4 regions of the Paenibacillus intestini genome follow, and region 1 is predicted to be linked to each of the others. Evidence: riboswitches for the same ligand, from Rfam matches in the RefSeq annotation. Region 1 holds a riboswitch; each other region holds the start of a gene.
The links. Region 1 has a riboswitch for thiamine pyrophosphate ahead of thiM (hydroxyethylthiazole kinase). Riboswitches for the same ligand answer to the same signal wherever they lie in the genome.
Positions count from the first base shown of each region.

Region 2: it holds a riboswitch for thiamine pyrophosphate, as region 1 does, so the genes downstream of both, J2T16_RS01400 (thiamine phosphate synthase) here and thiM (hydroxyethylthiazole kinase) in region 1, are expected to answer to the same signal.
Region 3: it holds a riboswitch for thiamine pyrophosphate, as region 1 does, so the genes downstream of both, J2T16_RS18845 (ABC transporter substrate-binding protein) here and thiM (hydroxyethylthiazole kinase) in region 1, are expected to answer to the same signal.
Region 4: it holds a riboswitch for thiamine pyrophosphate, as region 1 does, so the genes downstream of both, thiC (phosphomethylpyrimidine synthase ThiC) here and thiM (hydroxyethylthiazole kinase) in region 1, are expected to answer to the same signal.

Region 1 is NZ_JAURUN010000015.1:5,209-10,682, reverse strand. It holds gene J2T16_RS26105 (S-layer homology domain-containing protein) at 1-1,187, opposite strand, end outside; gene J2T16_RS26100 (radical SAM/SPASM domain-containing protein) at 1,437-2,318, opposite strand; TPP riboswitch at 2,548-2,650, shown strand; gene thiM (hydroxyethylthiazole kinase) at 2,807-3,616, shown strand; gene thiD (bifunctional hydroxymethylpyrimidine kinase/phosphomethylpyrimidine kinase) at 3,616-4,428, shown strand; gene thiE (thiamine phosphate synthase) at 4,428-5,093, shown strand.
Region 2 is NZ_JAURUN010000001.1:317,562-323,035, reverse strand. It holds gene J2T16_RS01420 (ThiF family adenylyltransferase) at 1-81, opposite strand, end outside; gene J2T16_RS01415 (thiazole synthase) at 78-845, opposite strand; gene thiS (sulfur carrier protein ThiS) at 929-1,132, opposite strand; gene thiO (glycine oxidase ThiO) at 1,129-2,373, opposite strand; gene J2T16_RS01400 (thiamine phosphate synthase) at 2,451-3,170, opposite strand; TPP riboswitch at 3,430-3,539, opposite strand; gene J2T16_RS01395 (ABC-F family ATP-binding cassette domain-containing protein) at 3,579-5,132, opposite strand; gene J2T16_RS01390 (hypothetical protein) at 5,187-5,474, opposite strand, start outside.
Region 3 is NZ_JAURUN010000007.1:127,352-132,825, forward strand. It holds gene J2T16_RS18835 (ABC transporter permease) at 1-524, opposite strand, end outside; gene J2T16_RS18840 (MTH1187 family thiamine-binding protein) at 524-814, opposite strand; gene J2T16_RS18845 (ABC transporter substrate-binding protein) at 1,373-2,413, opposite strand; TPP riboswitch at 2,630-2,742, opposite strand; gene J2T16_RS18850 (DUF2798 domain-containing protein) at 2,883-3,368, shown strand; gene J2T16_RS18855 (hypothetical protein) at 3,423-3,602, opposite strand; gene serS (serine--tRNA ligase) at 4,249-5,474, shown strand, end outside.
Region 4 is NZ_JAURUN010000019.1:26,491-31,964, forward strand. It holds gene J2T16_RS27690 (aspartate/glutamate racemase family protein) at 96-770, shown strand; gene J2T16_RS27695 (hypothetical protein) at 875-1,318, shown strand; gene thiC (phosphomethylpyrimidine synthase ThiC) at 1,397-3,220, opposite strand; TPP riboswitch at 3,616-3,729, opposite strand; gene J2T16_RS27705 (IclR family transcriptional regulator) at 3,891-4,634, opposite strand; gene J2T16_RS27710 (alpha/beta hydrolase) at 5,057-5,474, shown strand, end outside.

The DNA of each region.
Region 1 (5,474 bases):
GCTCCAGACTTGATCTCAATCTGTTGTACATCACTCGCACCTTCCAGAACCAAACGAACACTTCCATCTGCCTTATCCACAATTACAGTCGCAAGAACAGAGTTCAGTGCATGGATACTGTTAGGTCCTCCACCTTTGATGCTAGTTGTTCCTGTAACAGTAACGTGATCAAGTGTAACATCTCCATTAGCTACAGATTCAAGAACTTGAAGGTTACCATTGATCTTAGTGTCTTTCAGAATTACACCTTGAGAACCAATCGTGACATTACCAGTTACGTTACCCAAAGTGTATGTGCCTGGAGAAGTAAGGTTTTTGCTGGAAGTTTGTTGACCTCCTCCATTATTTCCACCTGTGTTGTTATTATTTCCATTATCCCCGGTAGAGCTATTGTTGCTACTGTTACCTTTATTGCTGTTTTCAGAAGGCTTCGTTGTTTCTGGTTTTGTGGGGTTAGAGTTGTTTGTATCTTCGTCTGTCTTCGCAGGAATCATAATATTATCATATGTAGACTTATTCATGACAAACTCATAAGCAAGTCTTGCTAATGCTTGTCGATCCGCTACACCCGTTGGATTAAACGTTGTTGTTCCGTCTTTCCGAACAATACCTTTAATAAATCCGGATTGATATGCGAGTGACACAGAATCCTTCGCCCAGTCTGATACTTTATCCAAATCAGCGAGCTGTGGCTTTGTTGTTTGAGTTGGTGCGTTCTTTGTTTCCCAGCCGAATGCTCTTACGAAAAATACAGCCAGTTCCTCTCTCGTAACTTTTTTATCTGGAGAAAACGTATCCTTCGAGGTTCCTTGGGCAATACCAGATTGAACGAGTGCAGATACATAGCCAGAATACCATTTGGATTGCTCCACATCTTTAAAGGAACTAGCTACAGTAGAGTCAGGCTTTAATTGAAGCGCACCCACCATAATCTTTGCCAATTGAGCACGTGTTACTGAATCTGAGGGTTTAAATGTTCCATCCGCAAATCCAGCTAAAATACCTTTTTCAATTAACTTCGTAATTTCTGTTTTGGCATAGGAGTGTTCAACATCCTTAAATGACGTTACAGATGATGGGGCCACTTCCGCCGAGGCTAGCAATTGCATAGAAAACATAGAGGCAATCAATGATGTAGAGAGTACTGCTGACAACTTTCGATTAAACTTTTTCCATTTTAAATTCAAAACTCGACACACTCCTCTTAAACGTCCGTTATTAACACAAAAGTGTAACTTTTGAACTACTCCCCCTTTTATGATCAGTAGGATAATAATACCATGTATATTTATAAAAACAAGATTAATAGACTATCATTTTACATAATAGTTGAAATCATGAATCAAATGGTGCCTATTCTTTCCTAATAATAAATAAAAAAATGTGCTACTCGGAATATTACCGAATAACACACTTGAGTTATCTGTCGTATGATTTTAGGCTCCTGCTCCAAAGCGCTGCCGGTATCCGCATTTGCGGCAAAGTTCTTCTACAGCTTCCCGTTTGGAAAAACCGTATACCAGATTGTTCGCACGCTCTCCATCCACAATATCGGAAAAAGACTTTTCATGGATGTTTCCAAGGTTGATGACACCTTCTCCATCCAAACAGCATGGAACCACGGTTCCATCAACCAGCACAGCTGCCTGACTGCGTAATGCATGACAAAAACCTTTGCCATCATCTTCAGGTGCATCGAGGCTTGGCCATTGGAATTCATGGTCCTGATTCAGGTATACGTTGGGTGCAATTTTCACGCCACTACCCGCAACCACCTTTTCTTCAATACGGAAGTCCAGATTGAATTCCTTTTCCAGCACCTCAAGCGTCTCCCGATTGCGATTCATCTGAGCATTGGTGAAGTTATCCTGAGTCAGATTCCATAGTCTGAACGAGACAATGACGTTATGTTTCACCGCTTCACGAACAAAAGACAAGATGTTATGCAAATATCCGTCACGATCCGTAGAACCTTCATGGCCGTCAAAGCTGTGCAGCGAGAAATTCATCTGTCTCAGTGCAGGTTTGCCCAATAATTTATGCTGTGTCTTTGGCAGTAGCGTACCGTTGGTCGTAATGTTCACTTTAAATCCCTTGGCATGAGCCATATCCAGCAACAGGTCAATTTTGGGATGAAGCAGCGGTTCCCCTTTGACGTGCAGGTAAATATGTTTTGTGTGTGGTTTGATCTGATCCAATATATTATTAAAGACTTCAGGGTCGATGAATCCTTTGGCTCGCTTCGTTTGTGGACAAAAGCTGCATGCCAGATTACAGATACTCGTAATTTCAATATATACTTTCTTGAACGTTTTCAACTCAGGGTCCCCATTCTGCCGGGAGGAACAACGGTCCTGCCCTCATTCGTAGTACGGCCATATGAGCCAATCCCCATTATATCGGGTTCACGAGCTAAGGTAAATCAGAATAGCGGATCAGTAACAAAGTCCAGTGTATTTTTCATCCCTATTTCAAGGCTTAAATCCTCGCCCTATTTACATTAAGTCAAGATGGATATATGCTGAGTACATAACTGCATATCTTGTACATTTGCACTGGGGGAGCCTTGCGGCTGAGACGAATACGACGATTCGGACCCTTTGAACCTGATCTGGATTATACCAGCGGAGGGAAGTGGAGCGGCTTTTATTGGCAGTAGGGGATCTCTATCCTAGATGGGGATCAACTTCAGTTCAAACGTATAGCTCTGCTCATTTCTCCGGAAATGGGTGGGGCTTTTTTGTATTTCAGCCAGTCGTCTCGCTCATAACCATATCCATCATTTGAAAATAAGGAGGTCATTTGGATGTCTTATCTTGAACGTGTACGTTCACTCAATCCTTTGGTTCATAATATTACCAACCTTGTGGTTGCCCCTTTTACCGCAAATGGTCTGCTTGCCCTCGGAGCCTCTCCGTTTATGGCCTATGCTCATGAAGAAGTCGCTGACGTCGCTCGAATGGCTGGCGCGGTGGTTCTGAACATCGGCACATTGGATGAAAAGGTCGTTCAAGCGATACGTCTAGCCGGACAATCAGCCAATGCACATCATGTGCCTGTTGTCCTTGATCCTGTTGGTGCAGGAGCCACGACATATCGCACCGATACGGTACAGATGCTGGTTCGTGAGCTTCGTCTTACCGTATTAAGAGGCAATGTCGCCGAAGTGGCTCATGTCATTGGTGTGCCATGGAATATCAAAGGTGTGGATGCGGGAGTTGGCGAAGGAGACCGGATTGACATTGCCGAGCGGGCAGCGCAACAGCTTGACTGTATTGTCGTTATTACGGGCCAGTACGACATTATTACAGACGGATATCATACTTTCCTCACAAGCAACGGACATGCATTGCTCACCCAAGTTACCGGGGCAGGCTGTCTTCTCAGCTCAGTCATTGGTGCTTTTGCTGCGATTGCCGAGCCGGGGCGCGACATGCTGAACAGCGTGGTGGAAGCCGTCTCAACCTACGGTATAGCTGCCGAACAGGCCGCAGCACGAACGGCTCATCAAGGGCCGGGCAGCTTCCAGATTGAATTGTTAAATCAACTGGCGCAGGTGACACCTTCGCTGTTCTCCGAGCATGCACAAATCCGTCAGATTCGTGGAGGTGTGTGATGAATATTGCTCAAGCGTTAACGATTGCCGGGTCTGATAACGGCGGCGGTGCAGGAATTCAGGCGGATCTCAAAACCTTTCAGGAACTTGGTGTATACGGCATGACGGTCATTACTGCAATCGCCGCGCAGAACACTACAGGGGTTCAAGGCGTGTTTCCGATTGATTACGACGGCATTGCCCAGCAACTTGATTCAACGGGAGTCGACTTTCAGCCGCGTGCCCTCAAGACAGGTATGCTGTATAGTGCCGAGATTATTCGTCTTGTTGCGGCAAAATGTCAGCAATACGACTGGTCAAATCTGGTTATTGATCCCGTGATGGTTGCCAAAGGAGGTGCACCTCTGCTCCAGCAGGAGGCTGTGCAATCACTTGTGGAAGATCTGCTGCCTCTTGCTTTGGTTATCACACCTAACATTCCCGAAGCCGAACTACTTATCGGGAGTTCGATTCGGAACCTGAGTGAGCGCGAGGAAGCCGCAAAGCAATTGGTGCAGATGGGTTCAACATATGCCTTGATTAAAGGAGGACATGATACGGGAAGCGGTACGGTTATCGATGTCCTGTATGACGGGCATTCCTTTCATTATTTGGAGAACCTTCGTGTTATGACACGTCATACCCATGGAACCGGCTGCACGTTCTCTGCTGCCATTACGGCGGAACTGGCGAAGGGTGCCCCTATTCTGGCTGCCGTTACGACCGCGCGAGCATTCATTCAGGCAGCCATTGAAGATGAGCTGGGATTCGGGGCCGGGCACGGGCCAACGAATCACTTTGCGTACCAGCGCAGACAGCGGGGTGAACGCTGATGCGCAGATGGGATGCGGAAGCGGTCCGCCGCGCGCTGCAGTTGTATTTGGTGATGGGTAGCGTCAATACGACGCGAGACCCGGTGGAGGTGCTCCGCCAGGCGATCACTGGCGGCATCACGCTGTTCCAGTTCCGAGAGAAGGGAACTGGTGCCCTGGCAGGCGAAGCCCGCAGAACGCTTGCGCTGCGGCTTCGTGAGGTGTGCAGCCAGCACGGGATACCGTTCATCGTGAACGATGATGTGGAGCTGGCTGTGGCGGTGGAGGCCGACGGTGTACACGTCGGCCAAGACGATGCGGACGCGGCGCTGGTACGCGCCCGCATTGGAGATGGGCGGATGCTTGGCGTATCCGCCCACTCCGTCCTTGAAGCCCGCCGTGCCGTGCAGGCGGGCGCAGACTATCTTGGCGTCGGGCCGATGTACCCGACGCACTCCAAAGCGGATGCCCACGCTGTGCTGGGCCCCGCTGGGGTTGCGGAACTGCGCGCCGCAGGCATCGCAGTTCCGGTGGTCGGTATCGGCGGCATTACGCCCGATACCGCGGCCGCCGTGATGGCGGCTGGAGCCGACGGCGTAGCCGTCATCTCCGCCATCGCGGGCGCGGCCGATGTGCACGCAGCGACTGCACAGCTCGCTGCGATCACCCGCAGGGAGCAGGCGTAGCCATGCTCCCTGCCCGGATAATGCAAAGGCTGCAGCCACTCGGTCTGCAGCCTTTGCATTCTTGTTTTATTCTTCGCCTCCTTTGCCTCGTTCTGCAACCTATACATCCTCCTGAATCCTTTTTCATCCTTATCCTTATCCTTATCCTTATCCTTATCCTTCCGCAAACTGGTCATCCTGTAGCGCCCCATACCTCCTTCTGCATCCTATAAATCCTTTCATCTTTCTCACCTTCTTCCCACCTTGCATCACGCACATATGCTTTTCATCCCCCTCCCTTCCATCCCAAACATATTTAATATATAAATCATTTCTACTATAAAGCTTCACATTTACAAATCATTATCTTTTAATTACTATGAATATAAAAGCATCTCCGAA
Region 2 (5,474 bases), on a different contig from region 1:
ACCTTCTTTGCCGAGCGGAGCATATCGTTCCTGTCTGGAATAACGATCGCTCTGCTCCGCATGATGTAACTGATCTGTCATGTATGAACCATTCCTTCCACCGGACTGCTAGCTGCTGCATAACGTTTCACCGGAATCATGCCTGCCGTATACGCCAGTCTGCCCGCTTCGACCCCGAGCCGCATCGCTTTTGCCATGGCAACCGGATCATCTGATCCAGATACGGCTGTGTTAAGCAATACACCATCCGCCCCAAGTTCCATGGCATAAGCGGCATCTTTGGGAGAGCGTAACCCTGCATCTACAATAACAGGCACTGCCGCTTGCTCTATGATGATTTCGAGATTATAAGGGTTAATGATCCCTCTACCTGCTCCAATTGGCGAAGCTCCAGGCATGACTGCATGTACACCAAGCAATTGAAGCCGTTTAGCTAAAATAACGTCGTCCGAAATATAGGGCAACACGGTGAATCCTTTTTCGAGCAAAATGCTACAGGCCTTGTACGTTTCAAGCGGATCAGGGAGTAACGTTACTCCGTCTCCGATGACTTCGACTTTTATCATATCACAAAGCCCCGAAGCTCGCGCAAGCTCAGCGATCCTTACGGCTTCTTCCGCAGTCGAAGCACCCGCCGTATTGGGTAGCAATGTGTATTTGCTCAGATCCAGCGTATCCAGAAAGTGTTGCTTGCCCGCCTCCTCCAGATTCAGACGACGTACAGCAAAGGTCAGCACCTGGGTACCTGAAGCTTCCACAGCCTGACTCTGTACTTCCATATCGCTGAACTTGCCTGTTCCAAGCAACAACCTTGACTCAAACGAATATTTACCAATCGTTAACATCATTCAACCTCCTAGGTTTTAGCAAGTTTCAACTACCAACTACTCCATCAACAAGATTCAACCACGCCTGTGAATCACTTTGCTTAGCCGCCTCCGACGAAATGAACAATCTCAATCCGATCTCCTTCTCTTAGTGTTGTTGTTCCATGGTGATCTTTGGTCAAAATATTGCGATTCAACTCAACCACCACGGTTTTCACTTGTAAGTTAAATGATTGCAGTAATTTGTCGACACGATTTAACCCGTCGTCAACCTCCATCTTTTGCCCGTTCACGATAATGTTCACGACATAACCCCCTTTCTGTTCAATCGTTCAGGCGAAAATGCTTCGATCCCGATCTCTTCGGCACTCTTGCCCTCTACCATGTCTGCGATCCAGCGACCTGTTATTGCACTAAGCAATATCCCATTACGAAAATGTCCATACGCTGCATACAAGCCCGAAATCCCTTCACATTTGCCTATATACGGCAGCCCATCAGGGGTGGAAGGTCTTATACCTGCCCATGCCCGCACAAAGTCCGCCTCCTTGATTCCCGGAACCCAATAACTTGCCGCTCCAATCAATCGTTGCATACTATTTGCCGATACGCTGTGATCTTTTCTTCCTGGCAAACTGGTTGCTCCGATCCATACCTCTCCGTTTGCTTTCGGAACAATATAGACATCTTCTGCATATACCGTGCGATCGGGTCTGCCTCCAGCCTGATCTGTAGTAAACCGAACGGCCATAATTTCACCTTTCACCGGACTTGAAGGCAAAACGATCCCCACTTGATGCATGAGTTGCTCCCCGTGTAAACCAGCAGCTATGATAATATGTTTGCAACACATCTCTCCCTTAGCCGTTTTAATCCCTTGAACACCATGCTTATCTACGATCAGCTGAACATCTTGAACTCCTTCCAAAATGCGGGCACCCATCATTTCAGCTGACCTCGCATAAGCTCTTGTCAATGACACGGGCAACACTTCGCTCTCCAATGATCGGTAATAAGCGCCGTACGTATCCCGATTCAACCACAACGCTTCTCGTTGCACTGTGCTTCGATCCCACCAAAGTTGCTGCACTCCGGAAGTGGTATTTCGTCTATCCTTGTATTTACTTAGATCACCGTATGAACGAAACGGTGTGATAAATCCGTTGCGCCGTAAGCCAAGATCCATACCTGTTAAAGCGGATATTTGCTCTTTGTGCTTATGAAGTAATTCCCTACTGTCATATGCGGCTTGTGCCATGAGTGGATGAGCAAAATCCTCACTATCTGCTGCCAGCATGCCGGCAGCTGCACATGAAGCTCCGCTAGCAATCTCCGACTGCTCAACAAGCAGTACTTCCTGACCTCGGGATGCCAGTTCAAAAGCAATCGCACAGCCTATGACTCCACCGCCCACAATGATTGTTTCTGCATGAAAGGTTTCTGGTTTCTTAGTTGAAGTTTCGGATAGCGGTAGCCGCTTAAACTTATCTTGTTCACACGATGAGTCGATCACTTCCTCGGGTTGACTCGGTCCTCTCTGTACCATTTTGTCATCTCCTTGTTTGAACAACATTCCGATCTTATTAGGTTGGCGTCATTTCCAACTTTTTGATCGAGAAACATTCACTTCACCGCTTCCACAGCCTGTTTAAGAAGCGCAGCAGCATGAGCAGGGTTTGCATGTTTTAACACACTTGAGATCACAGCAGCACCCCTGGCTCCCGCAGACCTGACGGCCCGAATGTTACCTGGCTGAATCCCCCCAATTGCAATAACAGGCACCTTGACACTGGAGCACACTTCCGATAACGCATCTAATCCCCTCGCTACAGAATCCGGTTTGCTTGAACTTGCGTACACATGCCCGAAAAAAAGGTAATCCGCGCCATACTCTTCGGCAATTCTCGCTTCATGCAACGAATGCACCGATATCCCCAACCGGAGCCTCAAATCATGCTTGTTCTCCGGCTTTACCATTACTTTTGCCCTTTCCAGCATATCTTGGCTCCAATGTACCCCTTGATAAAAATAGCCTGACGAATATAGGTTCGCACCGTTGATTACAATGCGGGAAGCTGGAACACCCGCTTCTGCCATCAATTTGGCCCAGTTAAAACATTCCTGTTGCGAGAGTTGCTTTTCCCGGATATGAATGTAATGCACATAAGGCCAAATATCTTTGGCTGCCTTCAACATGACTGACTGTTCCGCTTTATTCGTAGATATCACATGTAACTCAAAAAAGTCTTGCTCTAGTCCACAGGTTGGTACAGATTTATCTGTCCGCTTGTACCACTGGTCTGTTGAAGTTTTACCTGATTCATGAGCATCATAATCAAACATCAAGGTATGCAATCTCGTTCTCGCTCCTTTCAGCTACAGGCTTGGAGAAGTAGTAATGACAAATATAAAACCAAAAAAGCCACTCCCGTAGGGGAGTGGCTGCGTATAAACAAAGGTTCAGTTCAATCACAAGCGTCTGACAAATACCTGTTAAACAGTTTGATAGTCAAATCTATAACTGTTTATTTGATATTGAACCGCTTGGCATCACGATGTAATAAAATCCTGTTCTTACGTTAAGAATCATTACTATCGTTTTCGCTGAAACGCGCCACTTCCCTACGCTGGTATGATCCAGATCAGGTGCAAAGGGTCCGGAATCGCATTCTTCCATCTCAGCCGCATCGTGCGGCCCCCCCAGTGTTCATATGAAGTTGTAGCCTATATTACCACAACCGGTTTTTTTTGTCATCGTGCTTTTTCGGACCACTCTTCTACATCCCACGTTTTGGTGACCCAGCCTTCATAAAAATCCGGTTCGTGCGATACAAGTAAAACGGTTCCTTTATATTCCTTCAGCGCCCGCTGTAGCTCAGCCTTCGCCGTTACATCCAGATGGTTTGTCGGCTCATCAAACAAGACCCAGTTGCTCTCACGCATCAATAGTTTGCACAAACGGACTTTGGCTTGCTCCCCCCCGCTCAGCATGTTAAGCGGACGCGTAATATGCTCATTTTTGAGCCCGCAACGTGCAAGATGTCCTCGCACCTCGTTCTGCGTTAGATGTGAAAACTCGTTCCATACATCATCGATCGGTGTAATATTCCCGGCTCGCACTTCCTGTTCAAAGTATGCCGTCTCCAAATAATCTCCAAGAAACGTTTTTCCGCTTATTGGCGCTATTTTACCCAAGATTGTTTTAAGCAGTGTTGATTTACCTACCCCGTTACACCCCACAATCGCGATCTTTTCACCACGTTCAATCGTCATGGTCATCTTAGGTAGTAATGGATACGTATAACCGATCTCAAAATCAATACCTTCAAAAACGGTTTTGCTGCTTGCGCGGGCATCCTTGAACTTAAATGTTGGTTTTGCTGCTTCGTCTGGTCGATCAATTCGCTCGACCTTTCCAAGTTGTTTTTCCCGGCTTTTCGCTCGACCAGAGGTCGAAGCTCGAGCTTTGTTTCGTTGAATGAAATCTTCCTGCTTTTTGATGTATTCCTGTTGCTTCTCATAGGCATCAATATGCTGTGCTTTCTGCATATCCGCCATTTCAAGAAATTTCTCATAGTTGGCCGCATAACGCGTCAATTTTGCAAATTCCAGATGATAAATGACATTAACCACTTCATTCATGAACTCTGTATCATGGGAAATCAATAGAAAAGCATATGGGTAGTCTTTCAAATATCTAGTTAGCCACTCAATATGCTCTACATCCAGATAGTTTGTCGGCTCATCCAACAAAAGGGCAGTGGGTTTCTCCAACAACAATTTTGCAAGCAGGACTTTCGTACGTTGTCCACCACTGAGAGCTGCAACATCCCGATCAAGGCCAATTGCATTTAATCCCAAACCGTTTGCCATTTCTTCCACTTTCACATCAATCAGATAAAAATCGCCCTGTTCAAGCTGTTCCTGAATATCTCCCATTTCTTCAAGCAACTGCTCAAGTTTGTCTGGATCGGCATCAGCCATCTGATCCGTAATGGCCATCATTTGCTTCTCCAGTTCCAGTAGCGGCAAAAAAGCATCTTTAAGCACATCACGAATGGTCTTGCCTGGTGTTAACTTCGTATGTTGATCCAAATAGCCATATCGAACTTTTGGCGTCCATTCCACTTTACCGCTATCCTTAAGCAATTTTCCGGTGAGAATATTCATTAGGGTTGATTTTCCGGCACCATTAGCCCCAACCAGACCCACTCGTTCTCCAGCAAGCAGACGAAACGAAACATTTTTAAATAACGTACGGTCTCCAAAATTGTGACTGACGTTCTCTACTGACAATAAACTCATAAGATGAGACTGCTCCTATCTATATACATTACTTTTAGTTCACGTTCCAAAACCCTATTCTAGCACAGGTTCAGTCTTTTCTGAAAGTAATGACACTTGCGCGAAGCAATCATATTCGAAATAACCTCTGGCCGCTGCCTGTCTTGCAGTTGTAAACACCTCTTCAGCACGAAAACCGGGGTTACAGGTGGCAGGATAATGATATTTTATGCCTGTTTCGGGATCAATCCCGCCAATGATCGCTGTTTTTTTGACTAGCCGGCCTCCACCAATGGCATAATTGTTAATCTTCTGACCCCCTACAGCGATCCCCTGTATAAAAGCCATAATACCCGTATCATT
Region 3 (5,474 bases), on a different contig from region 1:
GATGGAAGGGCATGCGGAAGCTCCAGTTTCCAAAAAATATGACGGCGATTCGCACCTGCCATGCGCATATAGTTCATCATCGCCGCATCCGTGCGTGTTAGACCGTCCATGGCAGCGACTGCTACCGGGAAGAAGCAGACCAGAATGATAGTAATCAATTTGGGTAGCAGGCCAAAGCCGAACCAGATCAGCAGGAGCGGTGCGAGTGCGATGGTCGGGATATTTTGACTAAGAATAAGTAGTGGATACAAAGCTGACTTCAGAAAAGGGATCAGATGCAGCACCATCGCAATGAACAGACCGACCGCTGTCCCGGCGACAAATCCGATAAGGGTTAGCTGAATCGTTGCAGAGGCGTGCATACCCAATCGGTCAGCCTGAGACGCTGCTTCGCGAGCGATATCGGACGGGGCGGGCAACATCCATTTCTCAATGTGGAATAGGGAGACGGCCCCTTGCCATATCGCAATAAAGAGAATAACCGCCACAAGGGGCGGCCATACACTTCTGAAATAGGTAAACATTAGCGATATTTCTCCGTCAGTGTATCCATGCTGAATCCGTCCGGGCTATGTGCGATTTTGATCTGGGAGATGATACTTGGACTACCGGCTTCCACAAGCACCTCGTGCATTTTGCGAACAACCTCCAGCAGTTCATCCAGTTCGCCTTCCATGGTGGTATCTAGCGCATTGACCTGATATTTCAGGCCGGATTGCTGAATCACTTCGATGGCACGGTCTACGTATGGATAGGAGTTCTCGCCGTTCGGTGTTTTGGGAATAACCTGAATACTGAGTAATGTACTTGCCATGAGAGATTAATGCTCCTTTCGGGTGTGGGTGGATAAGTAGATATGGTCGTTGTACTCTATACCACTCCGATTGCAGTTCCCTCCCTAGATCGCTGTTATCCCCGAATTTTTAAATTCATCTTATAAAAATATTTCAATGTCTACACGGACACTTCAATGACAGAATAACCTTCCAATCCCTGTTATCCCCAGATTTTTTTGATTCCCTTTTCCAAAGGGGAAAATCCGGTGATAAAGGCGACCGCTCCGCTTTTTCAGGTTTTTTCTGTCCTCTCCGTTATGGTGTAAATAAATAGTTTAAATTATCAAGACGAGTAAATTCGGGGATGCGGGTGACTGCTTCGCTTCTTTAGAAGGGTTCTGTCCTCTCCGTTTCTTGTGTACAAAAAATTCAACTTATCCATTAAGCTGTGGAAAAAATTCAAGAGAAAGCGTACTTCTGAGGTAGCTTTCCATAGAAAGCCCTATAAGTGATCGCTTCGCTTCTTCAAGTTTTTCCTGTCCTCTTCGTTCAAAACGTGTAAATATCAAAGTTCATGGTTACATTTAGATTTAATATTACTGTGGTAAAAATTCGTTGGTGTATGCTTTCGTTACATCAATCTCTTTATCCAGCAGTTTCTTGCTGAACATCCAGTCGGTGTAGTTCTTCCACACCTCTTCCTTTTGTTCACCCCAGCGAGGGGCATCATCTTTGTATTTCGGGCTGAGCCACTTTTGACTTGCGAGTACTAATTCTTTGTCCAGGTCGGGAACAGCTTTGATCAAAATGTTCGCTGCTTCTTCAGGGTGATCAATCGCATATTGATATCCTTCAGAAGTGGCCTTCAGGAAAGCTCTCACCAGTTCAGGGTCTTTCTGAATCGTCTGTTCATTGGTCACGAGTACAGGGGTGTAATAGTCCAGCGCTTTGGCATAATCCTTCACATATAACATGTCAATCGGTTCCCCGCGTAATTCAGCCTCAATTCCTGTCCAGGCATAGAAAATCCACGCAAAGTCGATGTCCCGTTTCACAGCTGTGAAGAAGTCGGCATCGCCCATGTTAATCTTTTTGACTTTGGATACGTCAGCACCTTCGCCCTCCATAATGGATTGCATCACCGCTTCTTCCACCGGGGAACCCCAGCCGCCGTAAGTTTTACCTTCAAAGTCTTTGGGTGATTTGATCTTACGATCCACTGGAGCGGCAAAACCGGATGTATTATGCTGAATAACTGCGGCAATCGACACAAGGGGAACGTCCTGCGTACGCGCCTGAGTTACACTTTCCTGATAACTGACGCCAAACGGTACCTCACCCGAGGCAACCATCGTATCCGCACCGCCGGCTCCTGGCTGTACAATCTCCACATTTAAACCTGCTGCTTTATAAAAACCTTGGTCCACCGCTGCATACAGACCGGTATGATTCGTATTTGGAGTCCAGTCGAGCACGACCTTTACATCTTTCCGTGCAGTACCGCTCCCCTGGTTGGTTTGGTCCGAACCTGTCGCACCTTGCTGCTCTGTTGGAGCGGCTTCTTTGCCACCACATGCAGCTACGGTAACGAGTAGCACACACATGAGTAACATTCCCATCGTTTTACGCCATTTCATCGTGTTTCTCTCCTTCGGTATGTCCGGCCGGATGGCACGGGGGTACTCCTTGGCTTCATATCCAATCCCTTTGCATAAATCGACGGATTTATACGTGCGGGTTATCCGAATAACGTCATTTTTCTGTTTCTGCTTGTCAAAAGAAAACAAAAAAAGCGCCCCGTAATCTGGGACGCGTGCAGGCGTGAGAGAGTGGCGTTCAGCTTATAGCTGTGCCGTTGCAATATACTCCGATTCCTACGCTGGCATGATCCAGATCAGGTCTAAGGGTTAGTATCTTGATGGGATACACTCTCAGCCGGCCAATTCCGACTCCCCTGGGAAACTATGAAGTTACGGGCATTACTAGGTGTAATTATAGGCCAGTGACGGGAGTGTGTCTAGTCGGTAAATCGTTCACAGAATGTTCACTTATGTGAGTGTAGCCCGATTGTCTATAATGATCCAAGTTACAGAAAGGATGAGTGTATTGCCAGTAAGCAAGAAACAACAAGTGATTTTTGGACTTATGATGTGTACAGGAATGGTCGTAGTGATGATGACCTTCAATCTATGGCATACGGGGATGTTAAGTCAGATGTCCGTGCCGCAGCTATTGCTCCAATTTGTAATCTGTTTTGCCATCGCCTTTTTGGTGGAGTCGTTCATCGTGGGACCGATAGCGAGAAAAATCACATTTTCCTTCTCATTTGCGAGGTCGAGTAAAATTAAAGGTGTAGTTACGATGTCCTTTTTCATGGTAATCGGCATGGTTTTGCTCATGTCTTTATATGGCATCATTACAGCCTATACTGCAGGTCAGCTAGAAGGAGATTCCGTAATCAATGCGTATCTTCATACGATTGTACGTAACTTCGGTCTGGCATTGCCTTATCAGTTGATTGTACTCGGGCCGCTAGTGCGTTATGTATTTGGCAAGTTGTTCAAGGAACCAGCAGCCGTTGCGTCGGTTTAAATCATCGTATCGTTATCCATCATAACAAAAGTATTTCCTGGGCAATCCTGTGGTTTAAGAAGTTCTAGCGTAAGCGATCCAAAACAAAATACCAATAACCACAGCGGCAATAATGATGGTAGTGAAAACTCCGCTCAACCATGAACCTCGCTGGGCTTGGCGGGCAAGTTCATCTGCTCTTTGTTTGGCGGCTTCGCCCTCGGATGAATTCAGATGGTTTGGGTCCATATTCATGCAATATCTTCTCCCCTCGACAGCTTAATTTACCATAGTCTGAACTGTTATATAGGACAACTCATATATATTTGAAAAACGGTTACTCGACTAATTGTTTAATGGAAGCTAAAGCCATGACGATACTAATTGCAAGAAGGAAAATACCTCTGAATTTAATACGTATGATGTCGGAAAGTATTAACTCGTCTTTATTCCGGTTGAAAGGCCAGGAATTCGGTATGAGCAGGGCTCTGATTCCAAAGACGAGTCCGAATAAACTAATCAACAGAAAGATGATGAAGAAAAACATAAATTCACCCCTTGTTGTTTTAGAAGTTATTTCAATTGTACTTGATCCAGCTTTGGAAAGATACGTAAACGGGCATATATGAGTTGCAATGTTGTTCTGTCTTCGTATATACTGAGAAACACAATTACAGATCGGATCATGCCGTTGAAGAGAATCCAACTCAGAGGCGTTTTCGCCAGGGAGCGAATTGAAATTATCCCAAGTTAACCGGAACCGCCCGTTATCGCGGACCAAGAGGCTGATCAGGAGATTTGAACTGATTTGGCAAGTTGGGTGGCACCGCGAGCAGAGCGCTCCTCGTCCCAAGGGATGAGGGCGCTCTTTGTATTTTTTTAGCCAAAGGAGACGGTGATCATGTTAGACATGAAGTGGGTTCGTGCACATGCAGAAGAGGTTCAGGCGGCGGCAGACGGGAAAAAGATCAAGGTGGATATTGCTGTGTTACTACAGCGGGATGACGAGCGCAAGGTACTTTTGCAGCAAACAGAAGAATCGCGTCGTCAGCGTAATACACTATCGGCTGAGATCGGGAAGCTCATGCAGTCGGGTGAGCGTGAGCAAGCGGAGAAGATGCGGGCACAGGTTAAACAATTGAATGAACAGCTGGAGCAAGAGGAAGCCAAGCTGGCGGTAATCCAGGAGGAAGTGACCAGACTGCAATGGCTGTTGCCTAATATCGTGTCGCCAGATACGCCTGTGGGCTTGTCGGATGAAGATAATGTAGAGCTACGGCGAGTGGGAGAGCTACCTGTGTTTGACTACGAGGCCAGAGATCATGTCGAGCTGGGAGAGATGCACGAACTGATCGACATTCCGCGCGGCGTGAAGATCGGTGGAACGCGAAGCTATGTATTGAAGGGGGCAGGTCTGTTGTTACACCGGGCGGTACAGCAACTTGCACTGGACCTGTTGCTGAAGCAGGGATTCACCCCGCTGGAGGTTCCACTCATGGTCAGGGAGGATACACTGGTAAACACCGGATTTTTCCCGACAGGTAGGGATCAGGTATATGAATTGCAAGGAGAGAACAAATGGCTGGTCGGCACATCGGAAGTACCGCTGGTTTCTTATTATGCGGATGAAGTGATTGATGTGAAAGAGCCCGTAAAGCTGGCCGCAATATCGACATGTTTCCGTAGTGAAGTAGGCTCGGGAGGACGGGATGTACGGGGCTTGTACCGTGTACACCAATTTGCCAAAGTAGAACAGGTCATCCTGTGTGCGCCGGATGCGGCGGAATCGGAACGGATGTTACAGGAGATTACGGGACATGCAGAGGAATTGCTGCAACGGCTTGAATTGCCCTATCGTGTAGTGGCGGTATGTACGGGAGATATGTCTCAGAAAACGTACAAACAGTATGACATCGAAACATGGATGCCAAGCCGCGAAGCATATGGGGAAACTCATTCGTCGTCGAATTTGCATGATTTTCAGGCTCGGCGTTCGAACATTCGCTGCCGTGATGAGGAGGGCAAGTTGGTCTACTGCCATACGCTCAACAATACTGCCGTAGCTTCACCGCGCATTTTGATCCCACTGCTGGAAAACCATCAGCAGGCAGATGGCAGCATTTATAT
Region 4 (5,474 bases), on a different contig from region 1:
TGACATTTCAGGCGCGAAGTTTCTTAACCGATGGTTCACTCTAATTGTGTGATTCAGGCGCGTCTTGTAGCCACTCTACATAAAGGGGATTGCCTATGAGCACCATTGCCTGTTTCCACGCGCATCACTCCAATATCAGGTTGATTGAACAAGCCTTGACTTCCTATAATATCGAACTGGTTCACTATGTAGACCCCGGTCTTGATCGGCTCAAGCATGATGAGCATTTCAATAGTGCGCTTGTTCGGGAAAAAGTAAATCAGACATTGCAATGGATGAGCCGCTGTCACGCTGACGCCATTCTTGTAACATGCACCTTGTTCGCTGCCGTACTGGAACAAATACAACCGTTACCGATTAAGGTAACGGGTATTGACGATTCACTGCTCGCGATGATGGTAAAATATCCGAAGCGGTATTTGCTTGCGTTTACCAACCCTGCCACCGTAGAGCCGACGATGGCTCGATATCGTGACTATATGGATCGACACTTGGCAGGAAAGAACAAGCCTGAGCTTGAATCCGTGTTGCTCCCTGGTCTATTCGACATGATCATGCGAGGTGACCAGGAAGGCTACATCACCGCGTTAGAAGAAGCATTGCAGCAGCTTGCTCTTGAACGCAAGGATACTTGTCTTGTCGCTGCTCAGCTTTCCATGGCTCCTGCCGCTGAGCAGGCATCTTCCGATACAAGTATGACCATCTATACGCCGCTTTCATTATTAGGCGCGAATCTGGAGCGGGATATCGGTATCACGAAGAAAGTATAAGCATTTTCGCACTGTTTGCAGTTTCTAGTACGCGGTACCCTGCTTCATGACAAGGTTGGTCAGCCACAACTATGTAGACTTTTTATTTTGGAGGGAATGTAACCATGAAACATCTCACTGTAGAACCAGGTCAATCCATCGGGGGTATCCGTTTAGGCATGACACAAAATGAAGTTGAACAAACGGAAGCTTTCGGCTTTGATCCCAACGTGGAATATGATGCTCAAGGCAAAGTACATTTTATTGAATTTCATGAAAGTGATGAGTATAAGTGTATGCTGGGAGAACTTGATCTGCTTGGCACCGAGGCTGACATTTTGATACCGCAGTTGGACGCTATTGCGCCATATGACCGTGAAGATCCCGAGCTTGGTTGCAGTTTCCAGTTCGATCAGATCGGTTTGATCCTGTGGCGTCCGGTACCCATGACCCGAGAAGATATGAAGGAGCCGTGGTTCCTGGAGATGCCGCCTGAAAATCAACAGGATGAAATGAAACATCTCTGCTTCTCAACCGCAGCCGTCTATGCAAAAGGATATTACGAGTAACCTACAACTTAACATAAAAAAGTGACCCAAGCTCAGGCACTACAGTCCTGTCGGGTCACTTTTTTCAGTTGTGGAAGCTTACGACCTCGCCCGATACTCCTCAGCCTTCGCCTGCATCCCGGCGGCTACTGCTTCATCATCGTTCAGGCCGCGATCTGCGGCAAAGGCACGGATGTCCTGCGTGATGCGCATACTGCAGAACTTCGGTCCGCACATGGAACAGAAATGTGCTTCCTTCGCCCCTTCTGCGGGTAACGTCTCATCGTGGTAAGACAGTGCCCGTTCTGGGTCAAGTGACAGGTTAAACTGATCTCTCCAGCGGAACTCGAAGCGTGCCTTCGACAGTGCATCATCCCGGCGCTGAGCGCGTGGGTGGCCTTTGGCTAGGTCTGCGGCATGGGCAGCTATTTTATAAGCGATAACCCCTTCACGTACATCATCCTTGTTCGGAAGCCCCAGATGCTCCTTTGGAGTGACATAGCAGAGCATAGACGTACCAAACCAGCCAATCATCGCTGCCCCAATCGCAGACGTAATATGATCATATCCCGGTGCGATGTCTGTGGTCAGTGGCCCGAGCGTATAAAACGGCGCTTCCTGGCAGATCTCCATCTGCAAATCCACATTCTCCTTGATCTTGTGCATCGGCACATGCCCCGGCCCTTCAATCATCACCTGCACATCATGCTTCCATGCAATCTGCGTTAATTCCCCAAGTGTGGCGAGCTCCGCCATCTGTGCTTCATCGTTGGCATCGTAGATGCTACCTGGACGCAGTCCGTCCCCGAGGGAGAAAGCAACGTCATACCTTTTCATAATCTCGCAGATTTCTTCAAAATGAGTGTACAAAAAGTTCTCCTGATGATGTGCCAGGCACCACGCCGCCATAATTGACCCGCCTCTAGACACAATACCCGTCATCCTTTTCGCTGTCATCGGAATATATCGGAGCAACACACCCGCATGAATTGTAAAATAGTCCACGCCCTGCTCCGCCTGTTCAATCAGCGTATCCCGGTACAACTCCCAAGTGAGTGCCTCCGCCTCGCCATTTACCTTCTCCAGCGCCTGATAGAGCGGCACCGTACCAATCGGCACCGGGGAGTTACGGATGATCCATTCCCGCGTGGTATGAATGTCTCTGCCTGTGGAGAGATCCATTACCGTATCCGATCCCCAGCGAACAGCCCAGGTCATCTTCTCCACCTCCTCCTCGATGGAGGAAGATACAGCGGAATTGCCTATGTTGGCGTTGATCTTCACGTGAAAATGACGCCCAATCAGCATCGGCTCACTCTCCGGGTGATTGATGTTGGATGGAAGAATCGCCCTGCCGCTCGCCAGCTCCTGCCGCACGAATTCAGGCTCTACGCCTTCACGAATAGCGGCGTACTCCATCTCGGGCGTAATCAAGCCCTGCCGCGCATAATGCATCTGTGTGACAGAGCGCCCATCCTGAGCACGTAGCGGTTGACCGCGGAATCCAGGGTATTCTTCTGCCCCGGCTCTCCGTCCTCCAGGCTTCAATCCGTTATCCTCCGGCTTCACTGCGCGGCCCTCATATGCTTCAACGTCACCGCGCTCCATAATCCAGTGATTTCGGAGCGCAGGTAATCCCTTCCGAATATCCATCTGGAATTCGGGATCGGTCATCGGTCCGCTCGTATCGTAGACACGCAGCGGCTCATTATGCTCCACCCCTTGGGGAGTATTCGTATCATGAAGGGCAATTTCACGCTCCGGTACAGCAATGTCCGGTCGTGAGCCCTGAATGTAGACTTTGCGGCTACCCGGGAAGGGTTGAACCCCTTCAGCCGCTCCGGTTTTCTTTTCCACCGGATGACCATCGCGCCCTGTTTCCTCTATTCCCGTCTGTTGCCCCGTTTGGTTACCTGTATTCATGTCTCCTGTTTCCTCCTCTGTGATCTTCATTTGCCCATATCGTCCACCAATGTGACAGCTTTGACTTACCACACCTGTCTGGAAAAAGCAGAGCACAGAAGCACAGCAGGATTGATCCTGCATAAGCAGCTAGAATGATCCAAAAGACAACTTTTATGTACAATCAGCATGAGCACGAACACGAGATCACTTCTCTTAGAAGTACAGGCATATACGCCGCAATTATTGTGCTGTCACTTCCAAGGTGAAACACAACAACTGAATCTCTGCTTGCCGCTGTAAATAAAAAAAGCCGGTTCCGAAGGAACCGACTAATGTCCATCACCATACACGCAACAAGAGCCATCTACTGCAATACAGCATGGATCCCGTGTTAACGTCTGTGGTGTTTGTGGTCATATGGCCGATTACTTCCCTACGCTGGTATGATCCAGATCAGGTGCAAAGGGTCCGGGATCTCATGCGATCCCGTCTCAGTCCGGACAATTCGGACTCCCCCAGTAACGTAAACGTATTGCGACAATCAAGCCGCTGTTCAACTTAAAATATGACATTCAACCGACCCCGCTGGGTCGTCCATTACAGAGTAGCGTAATCTGGGCTTAAATTCAACCTTAATATTCCAGAGAGGAAATTCCTTTCGAGCAAAACGTCATGCAAGAGCCTTCCCCTATGGCAACATAAGTCCCATTTGTACAGCTGCTTCTTTCAACACAGGCGCGTACTCATGTAATGTCTCTTGCGAGAGCCTGCTAACAGGTCCAGACACGGAAAGCGCTGCTGCAATGTTGCCTCTGCGATCCATAATTGGCACAGACACAGCGGCAGCTCCCGGCTCGCGTTCCTCATAGCTGGTTGCGTAGCCACTCACTCGAATGTCTTCCATTTGTGCCAGATAGACGGCCGGATCGATAAATACTGGCCATTCCGGGCCGTTCATCAGTTCCTCCCGATCCTCATCAGCGGCAAAAGCCATTAATACTTTGCTGGAGGCTCCTACGGAAAGCGGCAGTCTGACCCCTACAGGTGCAACCCGCCGAATCGCCTGATCACTCTGCACAGCCTGAATCCGAATCCGTTCACCGCCGTCACGAAGGTAGAGACTTACGGTTTCGCCCAAGCGATCACGCAGCCTCTCCATTGCAGGTAACAGCAAAATTGCAGGATCGTCACTACGTGACATATGCGCTGACAGCTCCCAGATCCGAATACCTAGCCGATACTTTTCGGTTGCCGCATCACGTATTACGAACCCCCGATCCTCCAGTGTAGCCATCAATCGATGTACCGTACTTTTGTGCAAACCGATCTGACTAGCAATTTCAGTGAGTCCAAGATCACTGCGCGTGGTAAAACATAATAATATATCCAGCGCCCGTTCTACAGCCCGGACGGTTAACTTGCGGTCTTCCATGGCATGATGCCCTCCTCATGTTTCATCACATGAAACTTGGTTACATAAATTATATGAGAAACGGTCTCATCTGTAAACCAAAAAGAACCGTTTTGAAGATGATCTGAAAACAAAAAAATGAACAAGGATATCCAATTGGCACATCGTAATCTCCTGTAATTTACACACTATGGAATTGTTACCTCTACATCTTAAGAACTATATAACAATTGCGTAACAAATACCTCCAATCAATTGACTTTGACTATATCGGGACATACGATAAAGATAGAAACGAATTTAGATAAAATATCAAAAGCGTGACTTTAGCATTAGGATGCCATTGTCATGAATACGTGCTAAAAAGTACCTATATGCTATTTTCATATCGTTATGATCTTGTCCATATTAATCCTCAACCGAAACTCAAAGGAGGGGCGTGCATGTATCCGACATCCCAGAGCGAAGCCCCGCTGCATACCAAAGTGTCCGATCTGCCCTCTTCGTTGTCACCGAGGCTGATTCGGTTCAAACATATTGTCGTAGCGTTGCTGCTCTCCGTTGTATTTTTTCTGTTGTTTTGTTTTATTGCCTTACACGGTTATATTGCTTGGGTGCTCTCCAACCCTACGGTCGCACCGGTGTTTTCGAACCCGATGCAGGCCAAAAACATGAAATATGAGGACATTACATTCCCTGCGGCCGACGGTAGCAGAACCATGCAAGGCTGGTATATCCCTGCGAATACCGATACGGGCAAAACCATCATCTTCAGCCACGGTTATGGAGCCAATCGGGAGGAAACCTGGGTGCCTATGTATGACCTCGCCCATTACGCGCACCAGCTCGGGTTTAATGTGG